One region of the Virgibacillus sp. JSM 102003 genome, then DNA from elsewhere that is predicted to be linked to it. Evidence: predicted binding sites of a transcription regulator. Region 1 holds the regulator's gene; the other holds the start of a gene.

Region 1 (9,445 bases):
GATGGCATACTCACAACATTGACATCAATTCCTTTTTCTTTAAGTGCGTCTTTTGCTTTAACAGCCAGTTGCACTTCTGAACCTGTTGCGAGTAATAGCGCATCAGGTGTTTCCTTTTCTGATTTGCTTACAACATACGCACCTTTTTTCACACCTTCATAGGCATGCTCTTTTGTGGCTTCTAATGTAGGTAAGCCTTGTCTTGTCAATACAAGTGCCGTTGGTTTATCTTTTGATTCCAGTGACAAACGCCATGCAGCTTGAACTTCATTTCCATCAGCGGGACGAATTAGTGATAACCCTGGCATTGCTCTTAATGATGGTAGCTGTTCAATTGGTTCGTGTGTTGGGCCGTCTTCACCAACTGCAATTGAATCATGTGTGAACACATATGTCACAGGTACATTCATTATTGAAGAAAGACGAATTGCCGGGCGCATATAATCACTAAACACAAAGAATGTCCCAACATAAGCTTTCAGCCCTCCATGTAACGCCATCCCGTTCACTGCAGCTGCCATGGCAAATTCACGTACGCCAAACCAAACATTTTTTCCAGCATAGTCTTTACGGGAGAAATCATTTTCTTCTTTAATTGTCGTTTTGTTAGAACCTGCTAAGTCAGCACTTCCACCAAAGAAATATGGAACTGCATCGGCGACTGCATTAAGTACTTCACCAGAAGAAGCGCGTGTTGCACTTGAATCTTTTCCTGCCTCATAGCTAGGAAGATTCTTGTCCCAGTCTTTAGGTAAGTCACCATTCATTGCCAGTTCTAACTCACTTGCAAGCTCTGGATACTTTTCTTTATATGTTTCAAAGAGCTTGTTCCACTTATCTTCAGCATTCTCGCCATCATTTCCAATTTTGTCTTTGAAGTCAGCATAAACTTCATCAGGAACCTGGAAATCATCATGTGACCATTTATAATACTCTTTTGTCAGTTTAACTTCATCTTCACCAAGTGGTGCGCCATGGGAAGCTGCAGAAGCTGATTTATTTGGCGAACCATAACCGATAACAGTTTTCACCTCAATTAAGGTAGGCTGTTCGGTATTTTGTTTAGCTTCATTAATCGCATTTCGAATAGCGGTTAAATCATTACCATCTTCTACACGCAGAACTTGCCATCCATAAGCTTTAAAACGATCTTCCGTATTATCGGAGAATGCTCGATCTAAGTCGCCATCTAATGAAATATCATTTGAATCATATAATGCAATTAGCTTTCCAAGGCCTAAGTGACCTGCTAAGGAAGCAGCTTCATGTGAAATACCTTCCATTAAATCGCCATCACTTACAAGCGCATACGTATTATGATCAATTATTGATATGTCATTCTGATTATATTTTGCTGCAAGATGTGCTTCCGCAATTGCCATTCCAACAGACATCCCAAGACCTTGTCCTAATGGTCCGGTTGTTGCTTCTACTCCGTCTGTATGATGGACTTCTGGATGTCCTGGTGTTCTTGAATCCCATTGACGGAAAGACTTCAGATCATCTATTGTTACATCATATCCTGATAAATGCAGCAATCCATATAATAGCATGGATCCATGCCCAGCAGACAACACAAATCGATCACGATTAAACCATTTTGAGTTATTTGGATTTTGTTTCATAAAATCAGTCCATAAGGTATAAGCCATTGGAGCGGCCCCCATCGGCAGGCCTGGATGACCGGAGTTTGCATTTTCTATTGCATCAATTGCTAGTGTACGTATCGTATTAATTGATAATTGTTCGATATCATGTGACAAAAAAATTCCCCTTTCCACTTAAAAGTTGTTAACATCCCTTTTTATTCTATAATGAAACATATCGTGTAACAAGTAATAAACTAAAATTGTTTTAGACTTAATGTTTTTTGTTCCTATCCTGTAAATCACGTACTTTATCAGGAGTAACATCATTTCCTTCCTTATCCATTACAGTCATGGATTTAAACTGATTTTTAAATGATTTTCGTACATTTTTTAAATATTCCTGTCTAAGCTCTTTTTGCTCTGTTTTTTCTTGCTCAGTTAACTTTTTTTCTTTTGATTTCTTCGCAAGTTCATTTATACGTTCCAATTTATCTTTTGATATCACCTTTAAAAACCTCCTAGAAAAACACTTAAAAAGCAAGAACAATATTTAATGTCCTTGCTTTTTTATATTACTTTACATGGATATTAGATTCAAGTTTTTTGAAACTCCTGATACCTCCGGTGTACTGTTGCTTTGGAAACCGGATGACCTAAACCATTTAATGTAGTTGTAATTTCCTTAAATGTTAAGTTATTTTGTCTCATTCGGACAACTTCTTCTATTGGAAATTCTTTTCGCTCTCTTCCAGGAGCATGGTGACGATTTGATAGGTTTTCACTTGGGTCAAATCCCCCATCTATTGCCTTTTTCATACCGCGCTTAATTTTCGTATTATGGATTTTACGTTGGTATTCTTCTACTATACCGACTATTTGCAGAACCATTGAATCTGATTCTGACAACTCAATTTCTCCACCTTGTATACCTGTATAGATGGAAATATTTAATTTTTGTAATTGATGAAACAAGGCAATTTTAGTATTACCCCGCCCTAACCTCGTTTCATCCTGTACTAACAAACATTCAGCCTTCTTTTCGGAAAAAGACTCAAGCATCTGAAAAATACCATCTCTATTTATCTCATACCCGCTCTCTTGTTCTTCAATAGAATCTACAACGGTAAGCTGATGTTTGTTCGCAAGAGCCATTAACTCTTCTTTCTGTCTATTTAAAGATGTCTCTTGTACTTTTTTGTCGGTACTTACACGACAATAGATTATTGCATTCAATTTTATACGCTCCTTATGCTATGCACTGGTTATCATGGAGAAATACAAGAAACCTAACGCCAAAGTAAAAGCAACTAAATAAAATATATCTGTTTTTGTTACTTTTTCAAACATATTAATCAGTCCTTCCTTTTTATAATAAGAACTTCTGTTCGCATCTTCCTCTATTAATCATTATATACGAACATACGATCTTGTCAACAGTTTTTCGAACGAATGTTTGCTTTTTCCAAAAATAGGTGATAAACTATCATTAATAAATCCTATGCGCGAGGTGTATGATAGATGAATAAACTTTCTAAAAGGCAAGAAACAATACTTGATTATATTAAAGAAGAAGTGAATGGCAAAGGTTATCCGCCATCAGTTCGAGAGATTGCAGAAGCAGTCGGACTTGCTTCAAGTTCAACTGTCCATGGGCATTTGGCAAGGCTTGAAAGTAAAGGTTTTATTAGAAGAGACCCTACTAAGCCTAGAGCTATTGAGGTTTTAGATCTATCTGAAGAAAGTCAAATTCCTAGAGAAGAAGCAAGATATGCACCAGTTATTGGTAAAGTTACTGCCGGGATACCAATTACCGCAGTAGAAAACATTGAAGAATTCGTTCCATTACCTAGTTCCAGTGCCGGACCTGATGATAACCTTTTTGTTCTCATTATTGAGGGTGAAAGTATGATAGAAGCTGGCATTTTAGATGGGGATATGGTAATTGTTAAACAGCAAAATACTGCACAAAACGGAGAAATTGTTGTAGCAATGACTGATGAAGACGAGGCAACTGTAAAGCGATTTTTTAAAGAAAAAAATCAAATACGTTTGCAGCCGGAGAATGCCACAATGAATCCTCTCATCTATCAAAATGTAACAATTCTAGGTAAGGTAATCGGCTTATACCGTAATATTCAATAAGAAAAAGGCTTCCGTCATTAAAATGACGAAAGCCTTTTTTATATAGCCTTTAATATGTTGATAGATATTGTTCTCTTTCCCAAGGGTGAACAGTCGTACGGAACATGTCCCATTCGATTTCTTTTGCTTCTATAAAGTGTTCGTATAAGTGTTCGCCTAATGCATCGGTAACTACTTTATCTTTTTGAAGTTCTTCTAACGCATCCATAAGTGTTGCAGGTAAATCTTTTATACCGTTTTTCTCGCGTTCTTCTTTATCCATCATATAAATATTACGGTCTACAGAAGTAGGTGGTGTTAATTTCTTGCTGACGCCTTCTAATCCAGACGCAAGTAATACGGCCATGGCCATATATGGATTAGCTGCAGGATCAACACTTCTAACTTCAATTCTTGTACTCAAACCTCTCGAATATGGAATTCGAATAAGTGGGCTTCGATTTGTCCCAGACCATGCAACGTAACAAGGAGCCTCATATCCCGGCACAAGTCTCTTAAATGAATTAACAGTTGGATTTGTAACAGCTGTAAAGTTTGTAGCATGTTTAATGACACCCGCAGTAAATTGGTAAGCGACATCGCTAAGCTGCATATCTCCTGTTGTATCGAAGAAGCTATTTTCACCATCTTTAAATAAAGACATATTAACATGCATTCCAGATCCATTTACTCCGAATAATGGTTTAGGCATGAATGTTGCATGCAGATTATGTTTCCTTGCAATTGTTTTTACTGCAAGCTTAAATGTTTGAATGTCATCACAATGCTTAACTGCATCAGAGTATTTAAAATCAATTTCATGTTGTCCAGGTGCAACTTCGTGATGCGATGCCTCGATTTCAAATCCCATTTCTTCCAACTCAAGCACAATATCTCTTCGGCAATTCTCTCCAAGGTCGGTTGGTGCCAAATCGAAGTAACCACCACGGTCATTCAATTCCATTGACGGGTCACCTTTTTCATCAAGCTTGAATAAAAAGAACTCTGGCTCTGTTCCAATATTAAATGCATCAAAACCTAAATCTTCCATTTTCTTAAGGTTTCGTTTTAGATTATACCTCGGGCAACCTTCAAATGGCGTACCATCCGGATTATAAATATCGCAAATAAAACGAGCTACCTTCCCTTTATCAGAAGTCCATGGAAATACCACAAATGTATTTAAATCAGGATATAAGTACATATCTGATTCTTCAATACGAACAAATCCTTCAATAGAAGAACCGTCAAACATCATCTTATTATCTAAGGCTTTGTCCAACTGACTAAGTGGAATCTCAACATTTTTGATTGTTCCAAGCATGTCTGTAAATTGCAAGCGGACAAACCGGACATTTTCCTCCTCTATTTTCTTCATAATTTGTTCTTTGGTAAAATCTGAACTCATCTAACTGCCTCCTAGTATATTTTTATATATATTTAGTGAAAAAATCGAGAAAGCTCTCCTTGACGCATGCTCGACTTTCCCATTCTCCCTGCATCCATTAACTCATTCTTCAGCATTGTACGTAATTGACGATCTGATATCTGAGGTTTAGCTTTTTCATTATTTTGTGTATTTTCTTCTGTTATGATGTGCTTAATACCAGCTAAATTAATTCCTCTGTCCATCAGATTTTTTATTTCTAATAATCGATCAACATCATTAAAAGAAAATAAACGTTGGTTGCCGGTAGATCTCTCAGGATGAATTAAATTATGTTCTTCATAATATCGAATCTGTCTTGCTGTCAATTCAGTTAATTTTTTAACAATACTTATTGAAAATAAAGGCATTGAACGTCTATCTTGATCGTCCATTATAATACCTCCTTTTAATCATCTAAAATAATAATAGCATATGTAATGTTTATTGTCAAATTAATGTTAACTTACTTAACATGGTTTTCTACATTTGTTTTTCAATTGTTACCAAACCACTATCCATTAACTTTTCCACTGCGGCTACTAAAGCCAATTTTACATGCGAATAAGTTAATCCACCTTGAACAAATGCTGTATATGGTTCCCTGATTGGTCCATCAGCTGTTAGCTCGAGACTCGCTCCTTGCACAAATGTACCAGCTGCCATAATCACCTTATCCTGATAACCAGGAATTTCACTCGGGTAAGGTGTTACAAATGAATTGATTGGTGAACTGTGTTGAATCGCCTGGCAAAAGGCGATCATATTTTCCTGATTACCAAATGTAACAGACTGTATTAAGTCTGTGCGTTCAGCTTTGTAATGAGGGCTTGTCTTAAATCCGACTAACTCTATAAATCTTGCAGTCAGAATTGCTCCTTTCAATGCTTCCCCAACAATGTGAGGTGCCAGGAATAATCCTTGAAACATTTCCTGCAGCATATTAAGCGTTGCCCCAGTTTCCTTTCCAAGACCTGGGGCAGTTAAACGGTGAGCACACTGAAGTACGAGGTCTTTTTTTCCTGCTATGTATCCTCCAGCTCGTACTATTCCACCTCCCGGATTTTTAATTAGCGAACCAGCAATAATATCTGCACCTACATGTAATGGTTCTTTCTCTTCTACAAACTCTCCATAACAATTGTCTACAAAAACAATTAAGTCTTTATTTATACCTTTTATAAAGGTAACCATTTCCTCTATTTCATCAATTGTGAATGACGGTCTATCATCATATCCTTTTGATCGTTGTATACCAATTACTTTTGTTTGCTGGGAAATCTTTTGTTTTATTCCATTATAATTAACTTTTCCATCTTCTAATAAATCTAATTCACTGTATATGATGTTGAAATCAGTTAATGACCCTGTATTTGTTTCATGGACTCCAATTACGGACTCTAACGTATCATATGGCTTGCCAGTAACATACAGTAGTTCATCATCAGGTCTCAATAAACCGAATAATGCTGTTGATATTGCATGGGTTCCTGAAACAATCTGTGGTCTGACAAGCGCATCTTCACCACCAAACACATCCGAATATACAGCTTCTAACGTTTCTCTTCCTAAGTCATCATAGCCGTATCCAGTAGTTGGGTTAAAATGACTATCACTAACTCGGTTCTTCTGAAAAGAATCCAGTACCCGCTTCTGATTGGTTTCTGCTATAGCCACAACATTCTTATGTTGTGCAGCGCAATCCGCTTCTGCCTGTTTCATTAATTGTTTGGTCATTAGTACATTATTACTCCTTTAATAAACTTTGTAGTGGGTGTTCTTGTCGCATGTATCCTTTTACCACATACTTATCCTGTTCTTCTTCATAGAAACGGTCACTTATTATTGTCTCATGTTCCAACCGGTTCAGCATCTTCCCCTGGTCAGGTGTTAAATCAGTTTTATACCAATCCCATTCATCTCTTAGAATTTTTTCAATTTTTAGTTGAAGCTTTAGAATATCATTTTGATCAAACGCACTAACAAGGATATTAGGGTGATTCATTGCAATGAAATCAGTATCAATCCTATCGCATTTATTGTAAACGGTCAGCATCGGTATAGTATGTGCATTCAATTCACGCAGTAAATTACTTACCGTATGCTGATGCTGTTCAAGATCTGAGTTCGAAGCGTCTACTACATGTAAAATAAAATCCGCTTCTGTTACTTCTTCCAACGTTGATTTAAAAGAAGCTACCAGTGATGTTGGCAGATCCTGAATAAAACCAACAGTATCTGTTACAAGCGTCTGAAACCCTGACGGCAGCTGAATCCTTCTTGTCAATGGGTCAAGTGTTGCAAATAACTGATTCTCTTCATGTGAGCTGCTTTTTGTTAACCGGTTAAATAATGTGGATTTCCCGGCGTTGGTATAACCAACGATGGCAATTTGAAATGCATCATTTGTTTTTCTGCGTTTACGATATTGTTCACGCTGCTGCACAACTAATTTTAACCGTCTTTTAATATCGAATATTCGTCGTCTGATATGGCGCTGGTCTGTTTCCAGTTTCGTTTCACCTGGTCCACGTGTTCCAATACCAGCCCCCAAACGAGACATTGCCTCCCCTTGACCATGCAATCTTGGCAACATATACTCAAGCTGTGCTAGTTCAACTTGCAGTTTACCTTCCTTTGTATGTGCACGTTGCGCAAATATATCCAATATTAGCTGACTGCGATCAATCACCCTTACACCAAATCGATCACTTAAATTACGCAATTGCCCAGCAGATAACTCATCGTTTGATACAACAAGATTTATTTCATTTTCATCAACTGCTTCATTTATTTCTTCCATTTTTCCTTCACCAATATAATATGCAGGATGAATCTTCTGACGGTTTTGTGTCATTACTTTTTGTACAGTACCACCAGCCGTTTTACATAACGCGTTTAGTTCTTCCAAAGAAGATTTAAAACGATCATCATTTTGCTCCTGCATCTTAACAGCAATTATTAATATTTGTTCAGACATTATAAATACCTCTTCCTCTATCCGGCCGTCATTTTTTGTGGTTTCTTATTTTTATCTTAGCAAAGAACCTTTCACATCACAATTGACATGTCATTCTTCATCTAGTGAGAGATCAGTTCCTGTTAGCTGAATTAAATCGTTAACGGTGAAATTTTCATTGTTTAATAATCGAACAGCATGAAGCCTAATTGATTGTTCAATAACATTACGAACATATCTTGCATTAGAGAAATTACGATGGGTTTCCTGCTTCTTTTTATATAGATGGGTTCGCAGTTTCCATTCTGCCTCATTTGTAAGTTCATATTCACGGTCATGAACCATCTGCTTTGCGATTTTTGTTAATTGATTCACTTCATAATCCTGGAAATTCAATATAAATGGAAATCTTGACTTTAGACCAGGGTTAAGGGTCAGGAAACGATCCATTTCATATGGGTATCCTGCTAAAATCAGTACAAAGTCGTTATGATTATCCTCCATATGTTTCACCAATGTATCAATTGCTTCTTTTCCAAAGTCCTTTTCCCCTCCACGTGCCAGTGAATAAGCTTCATCAACGAACAAAATGCCACCCATAGCCTTTTGAATAATGGCACGTGTTTTCTGAGCAGTTTGACCAATATATTCACCAACCAGGTCTGCACGTTCGGCTTCTATAAAATGCCCCTTTGAAAGGAGGCCCATCTCAAAATACATCTTGGCAAGTTTCCTGGCTACAGTTGTTTTACCTGTTCCGGGATTACCTTTAAATAGCATATGAAGCACCTGTTTCGAACAAGTGAGACCCATTTCTTTTCGTTTTTCATTTATTACAATAGTGGCGTATATTTCTTTTATAGTCTTCTTTAATTTCTCCATTCCTATGAATGATGAAAATTCTGAATCAATATGTGAAAATGGACTTTCCTCTGCATCAGCAAATCGGCTGGTATTTTCAAATGATGCATTATTTTTATCATGCAGGACAATATTAATCTGCCCATTTTTCTTTTGAAGTTTTTGCGTTTCCACATCATCACCCCTTAGTCACGTTAGTATACGCGGCATATAAAAAAGATGTGACAAACGCCTAGAAGCTCAACAATATTAAAAACGGACCCCTGTTAAAATAAGAGCGTCCGTTACATTTATTATTCTTTTTCAAGTTCTACATTTTTCACTGGTGCAAAGGTAGATATTGCATGTTTAAAGATTAGTTGTTGTTTTCCGTCTGTCTCAAGCAGGACCGTAAAATTATCAAAGGCTTTTAATATCCCTCTTAATTGAAATCCATTTGTTAAAAAAACCGTTGTTGAAATATGATCCTTTCTAAGCTGATTTAAATAT
Region 2 (9,445 bases), on a different contig from region 1:
AATTCTTTATACGTTTTTCTTAAGTTTAGCTCCGGGTAGACAACTGCTTCCTGATCTGGATATAAATTCACTTGCTTTTCCAGTAACTCTCCAACTGTAAAGTTTAGTAAAGACATGAATTTTCTCCCCTCATCGGTATTTCTAGTATCCTAACTGTCTAGCAATTACCATACGTTGTATTTCAGATGTTCCTTCCCCGATTTCCAGTAATTTTGCATCACGCAAGTATCTTTCAACTTCATATTCGCGCATATAGCCATAGCCACCGTGAATTTGTATAGCCTGGTTAGCGTTTTTGAATGCTGTTTCGGTAGCATAAAGTTTTGCATATGCTGCTTCTTTAGAGAATGGTTTATTATTATCCTTCAGCCATGCGGCCTTGTGTACCATATTCCGAGCCAGTTCCGTTTCCATTGCCATGTCGGCAAGCTTGAATTGTATTGCCTGAAAACTGGATATTGATTTACCGAATTGTGTTCTTTCTTTGGCATACTCTAGTGCCTTATCTAAAGATGCTTGAGCTATGCCTAATCCTAGTGCAGCTATCGAAATTCGTCCACCATCTAAGGTGTGCAAAAACTGCTTAAACCCTTTATCGGGATCTCCCAGTAAATTTTTCTGTGGTACACGTACATTATCCAATACAATTTCAGCAGTATCCGAACCACGGACCCCCATTTTGTCATAATTACTGTTAATTGTTACACCTTCAGTATTCGTCGGTACAATTATTGCGCTAATAATATTTTTACCTCTGTCATCTTTACCAGTAACGGCTGTAACAGTTATTGTATTTGAATAATTAGCATTCGTAATAAAGCATTTCTCTCCATTAATTACAAAATCATCGCCATCTACAACCGCAGTAGTTTTTGTTCCACCGGCATCAGAACCAGCATTTGGTTCTGTTAACCCAAATGCTGCAAGTGTTTTTCCCTGGGCAATTGGTGTTAAATATTTCTCTTTTTGTTCCTCTGTTCCAAAATTATAAATAGGACTTGCACCCAGTGATACTGTTGCTGCATAGCTCAGTCCAGTACTGCCACATACCTTACCAATTTCTTCAACAGCTAATGCATAAGATAATGTATCCCCATCTGAACCTCCATACTCTTCAGGAAATGGAATTCCCATCAAACCAAGCTCTCCCATTTGTTTAAATATATCTTCCGGGAATTTTGCTTGTTTATCAATTTCGACTGCCCTAGGTCTTATTACATTATCAGCGAAATCCTGAACCATTTTTTTGATCATCGTTTGTTCTTTTGTTAATTCAAAATTCATGTCAAACCTCCTATTAATCTAACAACAAGACCGACTGGTTGGTCTGCCCACTTCAATAAAAAAAGAAAGCGGTTTCTTTCAATTGGTAAAAAAAGGCTTTTCTATTAATTGATCTAAGTAGTTACTTCCCGATAAAGAATCGATAGTTAGTACTGCATGTAAGATTAAATCAACGAAAATATCGCCAATCTCGTCAATCGATTTTGGGCCGGATTGTTTATACCACTTATATGCCCAATTCACCATCCCGAGTATCGCCATTCCGGTAATTTCTACAGGTAAATCCTTGCGAAATTCACCGCATTCCTTACCTTCCCTTATCGCTCTAATAATTATTTGCTTAAACTGATCACGTTTTTTCTTAATAAGTATTTCATATTCTGGTTTTAAGTAAATATTTTCCTGGTAGAAAACAGAGATGTGTGGTTTATAAAGATCGAATACTTTCACAAAATCCTTTATTATTGCTTGCAGCTTTTTCGTTGGTGATTTATACGTTTCATTCGCAATTGTAGCTTTTTCCAAAACATAAGTTATGAATGTATCGTGAATCACAAACAATAATTCATCTTTTGATGTAAAGTGATGATAGAAACCACCTTTAGAAGTACCTACGTTCTCCACAATTTGATTGACTGTAACACCATGATAGCCATGTCTTTCAAACATTAATAATGCTTCTTGGATTATTTTACTTCTTAAATCCGTTATAAACCCTCCTTCCACAATTTAAGTTTACCTTATCATATTTTTCTGAATATAGGAAGGGGGATTAGAATTATTTAGAAACAGAAGGTATTTTCAGCCAGGAAAGAACCCTATTAGGGAGACTAGAAAGAATAACTACCTTCTTACTTCATAAGTGTAACTAAAAGCTTTCGCCACTAAGGTTTAGCGATTTCCCGAGTTTTCTTAGGATTGTGTACCTTAATTTAGCCAACAGATCATAAAACCCATCCATTTCAGTGATTGACTCAGTATTATTAAAATTCCACGAAATTGTCGATATTTTGTTGCCACTTTTTCGTCCTCTGAATCGAATGTAGTTACACAAAGTATTATTTTTGAAAAAAATAATACAAACAACATAAAATATCGTATGACCATATGATAAAAATGTCTGCGCTTTCTGTTTTCTATTGATATATAAAGGATTTAACCGTTATTAGCAGTTAGGTCGCTTGAAAAAACCCCAATTGTTGTTGCTGTATAAAAGCAAAATAATATACCGAGGAAATACCTGGAACAACTTCAGGGACATGAAGGACTTTTTGTTATGAAAAACAAGCATCATGAAGTTTTAAGGAGACACCAGATTCCTTATTTGCTGGAACTATCCCTATTTCATTTGGATATACGTTAAATAAGTGCTCCTGTGTCCGCTAAACAGATGAAAAATGGCTTTTAGTTTATCAAAAGCTGTTAGAAGAACTAAAGCGCAAGTATCTGTTAAGCGCCGTATGGACTGTGCTCAGCGCTGCGGATGGGTCGACGTTGCCACAGGATGTGGTGGTTTTAGTCGAACATCCTTTATTTCATAATTGTAGACACGGGGAGGGAAGTCCACTAGGCGCTAGGCGATGGCCGGTGAGAACGCGACGTCCTGTACATCGGAGCTGGACGTCGCTGATTCTGATGTCCAATTAACCACAGCACTTAAATTTTATAAGTTCCTATAGAATGAAAAAGAGGCTTGTAGAAATACCAAGCCTCTTCTAATAAATTATTCGGTTGTTTCATCAAATGGTTTTCTGTAAAAAGCTTCCTTCCAGACTTCACTTACCTCACCTTCGTTATCGCTATCTATTACGAATGATCCGTTGCTGTAGCGATCACTAGTAGATAATTCTAATGGGTATATGCTATGTGTATTGCCATTAGTGGTTCTTATGCTTATCGTATCATTTTCATCGACCATAAATAGCCCTTTTACACGGTGAGGTTTACTTTTCAATTCACGTAGCATGATGAGTCCCCGTTTAGCACGGCTGGACTTTTCAAATTCCCGAAGCCTCATTCGCTTGCATGCACCACGTTGGGTTACGACCACAATCGATGGCTCTGATAGGTCATCAAATACTTGACCATTTACAACATATTCATCATCTTTTAGCTTCATTGCTTTAACACCTGCAGCACGCTGACCAACTACAGATATTTCAGACTCGTGATACCATAAACCATATCCTTTATTTGAAGCAACAAACACGTCAGAATTCCCATCTGTCTGAAACACATTTACTACTTCATCATCACCTTTAAGGTTTAAAGCAATAAGTGCTTTGGAGTACCGCTGTGCATTATATAGTGATAATTCACTTCGTTTAACCATACCATTTTTTGTGAAGAAAACAAGATAATTTTCATCGTTAAATTCGCGTACCGGTATACCCTGTATAATTCGTTCATCTTTGTCGATACTCACGATATTGGAGATATGCTGTCCAAGATCCTTCCACCTGATATCTGGTAAAGCATGTACAGGGATGTAAATATATTTACCTTTATTAGTGAATAAAAGTAAATTATCTGTAGTGTTTAACTCCGTTAAACCAACAAGGTAATCCTCATCCTTCATGGCAAAATCTTCTCCATTCGAAGCGCCATAGGAGCGGATGCTTGTCCGTTTAACATAACCATCCCTTGTAGTTGATACTAATACATCTTCACTTGCAACAGTAACTTCAATATTAAAAGTTAACTCTTCAATTTTTTCTTCAATTACTGTTTTCCTGCTATCAGCAAACGATTTCTTTAACTGTTTTAAGTCCTTCTTGATTGTTTGGAAGAGTTTCTTATCACTTGACAAAATTGACTCAAGTTCATCAATTGCTTTCCTTAATTCATCCGCTTCTTTTTCAAGAGACGTTATATCAGTATTTGTTAAACGATACAATTGCAGCATAACAATTGCTTCAGCTTGTGCCTCAGAGAAGTCATATGCTGATATAATGCGTTTTTTAGCATCTGATTTATCTTTTGATGCACGAATTGTTGCGATAAGTTTGTCTAGAATCGATATTGCTTTGATTAAGCCTTCAACGATATGTGAACGGTCATTTGCTTTTTTCAGATCAAAAATAGTTTGTCTAGTTACTACTTCTTTTTGATGTGCAATATAAGCGTCCAGAATCTGGGGCAGTGATAATAATTTAGGAGTTTTATCCTGTATTGCTACCATGTTGAAATGATAGGTTACCTGCAAATCTGTATTTTTATATAAATAATTCAACACACCTTGACTATTAGTACCTTTTTTCAATTCAATAACTACACGCAGTCCCGTTCGGTCTGTCTCATCACGTACTTCAGCAATACCTTCCACTTTTCGGTCAATTCGTAATTCATCCATCTTTTTAACCATATTAGCTTTATTAACCTCAAAAGGAATTTCGTCAATTACAATCTGCTGGCGGTTACCACGAACATCTTCTACCTTCGCTTTCCCCCGCACAATGACTTTACCTTTTCCTGTTTCGTATGCTTTTTTAATTCCATCAATACCTTGAATAATCCCGCCAGTCGGAAAATCAGGTCCTTTTATAACAGTCATTAAATCTTCTAAATCAGCAGACGGTTTATCTATTTTCATAATAACTGCATCAATGACCTCTGAAAGGTTATGTGGCGGGATATCTGTTGCATAACCTGAAGAAATACCTGTGGAGCCATTCACAAGTAAATTCGGAAACTTGGCTGGTAACACAACTGGTTCTGTAATTGTGTCATCAAAGTTTGGAATAAAATCAACTGTGTCTTTGCCTATATCCCGGAGAAGCTCTGAGGCAATACTGGAAAGCCTTGCCTCGGTATAACGCATGGCAGCAGGTGGGTCGCCATCGATACTACCGTTATTACCATGCATTTCAACTAAATCATTTCTAACTTTCCATTCCTGACTTAGGCGAACCATTGCTTCATAAACGGAAGAATCGCCATGTGGATGATAATTCCCGATAACGGTACCAACCGTTTTAGCTGCCTTACGAAAATTCTTATCATGCGTATTTTTCTCTTCATACATTGCATACAATATTCTGCGCTGAACAGGTTTTAATCCGTCACGCGCGTCTGGTAGTGCACGATCTTGAATTATATATTTACTATACCTTCCAAATCTATCACCAATTACTTCCTCGAGTGGAAGGTCTAAATATTTTTCAGGTTGTGACAAACCAATCCCCCCTTGTTAATCTCTTTCAAATTCTCTCTTATATCTTTTTTAAAATGATATTTACGTGTGAATTTTATCGTTCTCTAAAATACTAGCGTCTTCTGCCATACCAAATTGAACATTTCCTTCAATCCATTTTCTTCTTGGGTCAACTTTATCGCCCATTAAGGTAGTGACTCGTCTTTCTGCACGAGCTAAATCTTCAATCGTTACACGGATGAAAGTTCTGCTCTCTGGGTTCATCGTCGTTTCCCATAACTGGTCCGCATTCATTTCACCAAGACCTTTATATCTCTGAATAATATAGCCATTCTTAAATTCCTTTATCGCTTCTTTCATTTCATCGTCATCCCAAGCATATACAACTCTTTCCTTTTTGCCTTTACCTTTAGAAATTTTATAAAGTGGTGGTAGAGCAATATAAATCTTTCCTGCCTCAACCAGAGAACGCATATACCGATAGAAGAATGTTAATAGCAATACTTGAATATGAGCGCCATCTGTATCGGCGTCTGTCATAATAATAATCTTATCGTATTGAACATCCTCTAAATCGAAATCTCCTCCAACACCCGCACCGATGGTATGAATGATTGTGGAAATTTCTTCGTTTTTAAATACATCTTCTAATTTAGCCTTTTCTGTATTAATAACTTTACCACGTAATGGCAATACGGCTTGGAACTTGCGGTCCCGACCTTGTTTTGCAGAACCTCCAGCAGAATCACCCTCAACTAAATAGAGCTCATTCTGTTTTGGATTCCTGGATTGAGCAGGAGTAAGCTTCCCGCTTAACAATGTATCTTTACGCTTTTTCTTTTTACCAGATCTTGCATCTTCCCTGGCTTTTCTTGCGGCTTCACGTGCTTCCTTTGCTTTAACAGCCTTTCGAACTAACATGCTCGCAACGTCAGGGTTTTCTTCCAAAAAATAAGATAATTTTTCGGAGACGACTGAATCTACCGCTGAGCGTGCCTCTGTAGTTCCGAGTTTGCTTTTTGTCTGACCTTCAAATTGTAATTTTTCTTCTGGTATACGTACCGAAACAATAGCTGTAAATCCTTCACGAATGTCTGTACCTTCTAAGTTTTTATCTTTCTCCTTAAGGAGAGCATTTTTTCTGGCATAATCATTAAATATCCGTGTTATTCCAGTTCGTGCACCGGATTCATGTGTCCCACCATCTTGTGTTCGTACATGATTCACAAAAGATAGCATGCTTTCTGCAAATCCATCATTGAATTGGAATGCAAAATCAACCTCAAGCCCTTGTTGTTCCCCTTCAAACGATACAACGGGATGTAGTGTATCCTTTTCTTCATTCAAATAAGAAACAAAAGATTCAAGCCCGTCTGGAAACTGATATTCTTCTTTAACCTGGTATCGTTCATCTGATAACTCGATTTTCAATCCTTTTAATAAAAATGCAGCCTCACGTAAACGTTCAGTTAATGTTTCAAAATTGTAAACTGTTACTGAAAAAATACTTGGGTCCGGCTTAAAATGAATTATGGTACCTTTCTTTTTGGTTTTTCCTATTTTCTCAAGTGAACCGGATGGCTTTCCACCGTTTTCAAATCGCTGAATGTATTTATTCCCATCACGGAAAATGGTTACTTCCAGCCATTCAGAAAGCGCATTTACTACGGATGCCCCAACACCATGCAAGCCACCGCTTGTTTTGTAGCCACCTTGTCCAAATTTACCTCCAGCATGCAACACTGTGAAGATTACTTCTGGTGTTGGCTTACCTGTGCTATGGGTACCGGTTGGTATGCCTCTCCCGGTATCTTCGACGGATATGCTGTTATCCCTATGTACTGTCACTTTAATTACATCGCCATAACCTGCTAATGCTTCATCCACAGCATTATCAACTATCTCAAAAACCAAATGATGTAATCCCCGTTGATCTGTACTGCCTATATACATTCCAGGTCTTTTCCTTACAGCCTCAAGTCCTTCTAATACTTGAATTGAATCATCTGTGTATTGTAATGATTGCTTTACCATTCAGCTGCAGACTCCTCTCCGAACTTTATAATTTGTTTTTTATAATATTTTTATATTAGAACAAGCGTTTGTAAATGTAAAATAATTCTTCAATAGTATATTAACCATACTAACCTAAGGCACGTTAATAAGTATACTATAATTTAAGTAGAGCGCAAAAAAAGAATGACCAATCAAGGCCATTCTCAAAACAATTTTCTTAAACGAGAATGGAATGTGCTACCTTTATGCACATATCCATTATAACCATAAAGTCACGTTCTTTTAAATAATCATATGCTTCCTGGTTTATGAGACCTTGCTGGGCCCAGAACACTTTACAGTCTGTTTTTGCAGCTTCTTCTGCAATTGCTGGTAAAAATTCTGATCGCCTGAACACATTAATAATATCAATCGGCTCTTTTACATCAGTTAGCGAATTATAAGCTTTCTCCCCGAGTACATTATCTATTGTAGGGTTAACCGGAATAATTTTATAACCTTTATCCTGCATTATTTTTGAAATTTGATAAGATGTCCTGGCAGGTTTATCGGAGAGACCCACAACTGCTATATTTCTTGAAGAGTCTAAGACATCTTTAATTGAATCATTAGATGGGTTTTCCCACTTCATTCATTGTACCTCCCTTATTTTTCAATCAGACCTTGCTCCACTAAATATTCACGAGCAACCGTTTCTGGCGGTCTATCTTCATAATCAACTTGGTAATTCATTTGACGCATTTGGTTATCTGTTATTTTACCCCCGAGTTTATTTAATATTTTTTCTAACTCCGGATATTTCTCAAGTGTGTCTTGGCGCATCAAAGGTGCACCTTGATAAGGCGGAAACAAGTTCTTGGGATCGTTCAGGGTTACTAAGTTTTGTTCTATCATATAACTGCTTGTTGCATATGCGTCAATAACATCTACTTCTCCATTCGCTAATGCATCCTGGCGAATTCCTGGTTCCATTGTTTTCACATTTGCAATATCCAGGTTATAAACCTCTTGCATTCCAACATATCCGTCATATCGGTCTTTAAATTCCAGTGTGAAGCCAGCAGTAATATCATTTTCTATTTTGTTCAAGTCACCTATTGATTTCAGGTTATGCTTATTGGCCATCTCTTCTGTCGTTGCAACAGCATATGTGTTGTTAAACTTCATAGGTTCCAGCATAACCATACCGAACTCCTCCATCATTCCTTGTCTTGCTTGCTCATATACTTCCTGTTTGTTATTACTGTTCGCTTTTTGTTCTAGGTGAGTTACGATAGCAGTTCCAGTAAATTCAGGATATATATCTATGCTGCCATTTTTCAATGCACTAAATACAAATGAGGTTTTACCTAATCCTGGCTTAAGATTAACATTTAAATTCGTTTCTTCTTCAATTAGAAGTTTGTACATGTTTATTAGGATCGCTGGCTCAGAACCAAGTTTCCCTCCAATAGTCAAGTCTGCTTTCTTTGCAGAAGTAAAGAAAAGTGGTGAGGAAACCACTAATACAGCTATAATTAACATGGCAATAAAAGATTTAAAACCTGTACGTCTGGAGACACGTTCAAAGCCTCGTAATATAATGTCAAGTACAATTGCCAATAAGGCAGCTGGAATTGCACCTAACAGAATGAGGTTTAAATCTGCTCCACGATCAATCCCCAGCAGGATAAGTTCACCTAACCCACCGGCCCCGATTAAAGCAGCAATTGTTGTTGTCCCAACAATCAGTACCATGGATGTACGGACTCCTGCCATGATAACTGGCATCGCAATTGGCAGTTCTACTTTTGTTAATCGTTTCAATGAGTTCATACCCATACCAGTTGCAGCCTCTTTTAGAGCAGGGTTTACTTCTTTAATACCCGTATATGTGTTTCGTAAAATGGGCAGTAAACCATATGCTGTTAAGGCAATAATAGCAGGGGTTGTTCCAATACCAAAGAATGGAATGAGAAATGCCAGAACAGCTAAACTTGGTATCGTCTGCAT

The links. The regulator LexA, encoded in region 1, represses DNA repair genes until DNA is damaged. The targets are predictions, from matches to a motif close to CGAACATATGTTCG.
Region 2: parE (DNA topoisomerase IV subunit B) is a predicted target of LexA. The motif match lies at 7,529-7,542, and genes of this name have one in related genera.

The regions. Positions count from the first base shown of each region.
Region 1 covers NZ_JBHFQH010000004.1:4,636-14,080, forward strand. The annotation lists gene tkt (transketolase) at 1-1,763, opposite strand, end outside; gene ACE1TG_RS05460 (DUF896 domain-containing protein) at 1,861-2,094, opposite strand; gene ACE1TG_RS05465 (YneB family resolvase-like protein) at 2,184-2,822, opposite strand; gene lexA (transcriptional repressor LexA) at 3,108-3,731, shown strand; gene glnA (type I glutamate--ammonia ligase) at 3,781-5,118, opposite strand; gene ACE1TG_RS05480 (MerR family transcriptional regulator) at 5,151-5,531, opposite strand; gene ACE1TG_RS05485 (methionine gamma-lyase family protein) at 5,620-6,873, opposite strand; gene hflX (GTPase HflX) at 6,884-8,116, opposite strand; gene spoVK (stage V sporulation protein K) at 8,207-9,130, opposite strand; gene hfq (RNA chaperone Hfq) at 9,250-9,445, opposite strand, start outside.
Region 2 covers NZ_JBHFQH010000013.1:10,182-19,626, reverse strand. The annotation lists gene ACE1TG_RS14235 (AMP-binding protein) at 1-116, opposite strand, end outside; gene ACE1TG_RS14230 (acyl-CoA dehydrogenase family protein) at 142-1,284, opposite strand; gene ACE1TG_RS14225 (TetR/AcrR family transcriptional regulator) at 1,363-2,010, opposite strand; gene parC (DNA topoisomerase IV subunit A) at 3,008-5,458, opposite strand; gene parE (DNA topoisomerase IV subunit B) at 5,519-7,471, opposite strand; gene ACE1TG_RS14210 (CoA-binding protein) at 7,671-8,084, opposite strand; gene ACE1TG_RS14205 (ABC transporter permease/substrate-binding protein) at 8,099-9,445, opposite strand, start outside.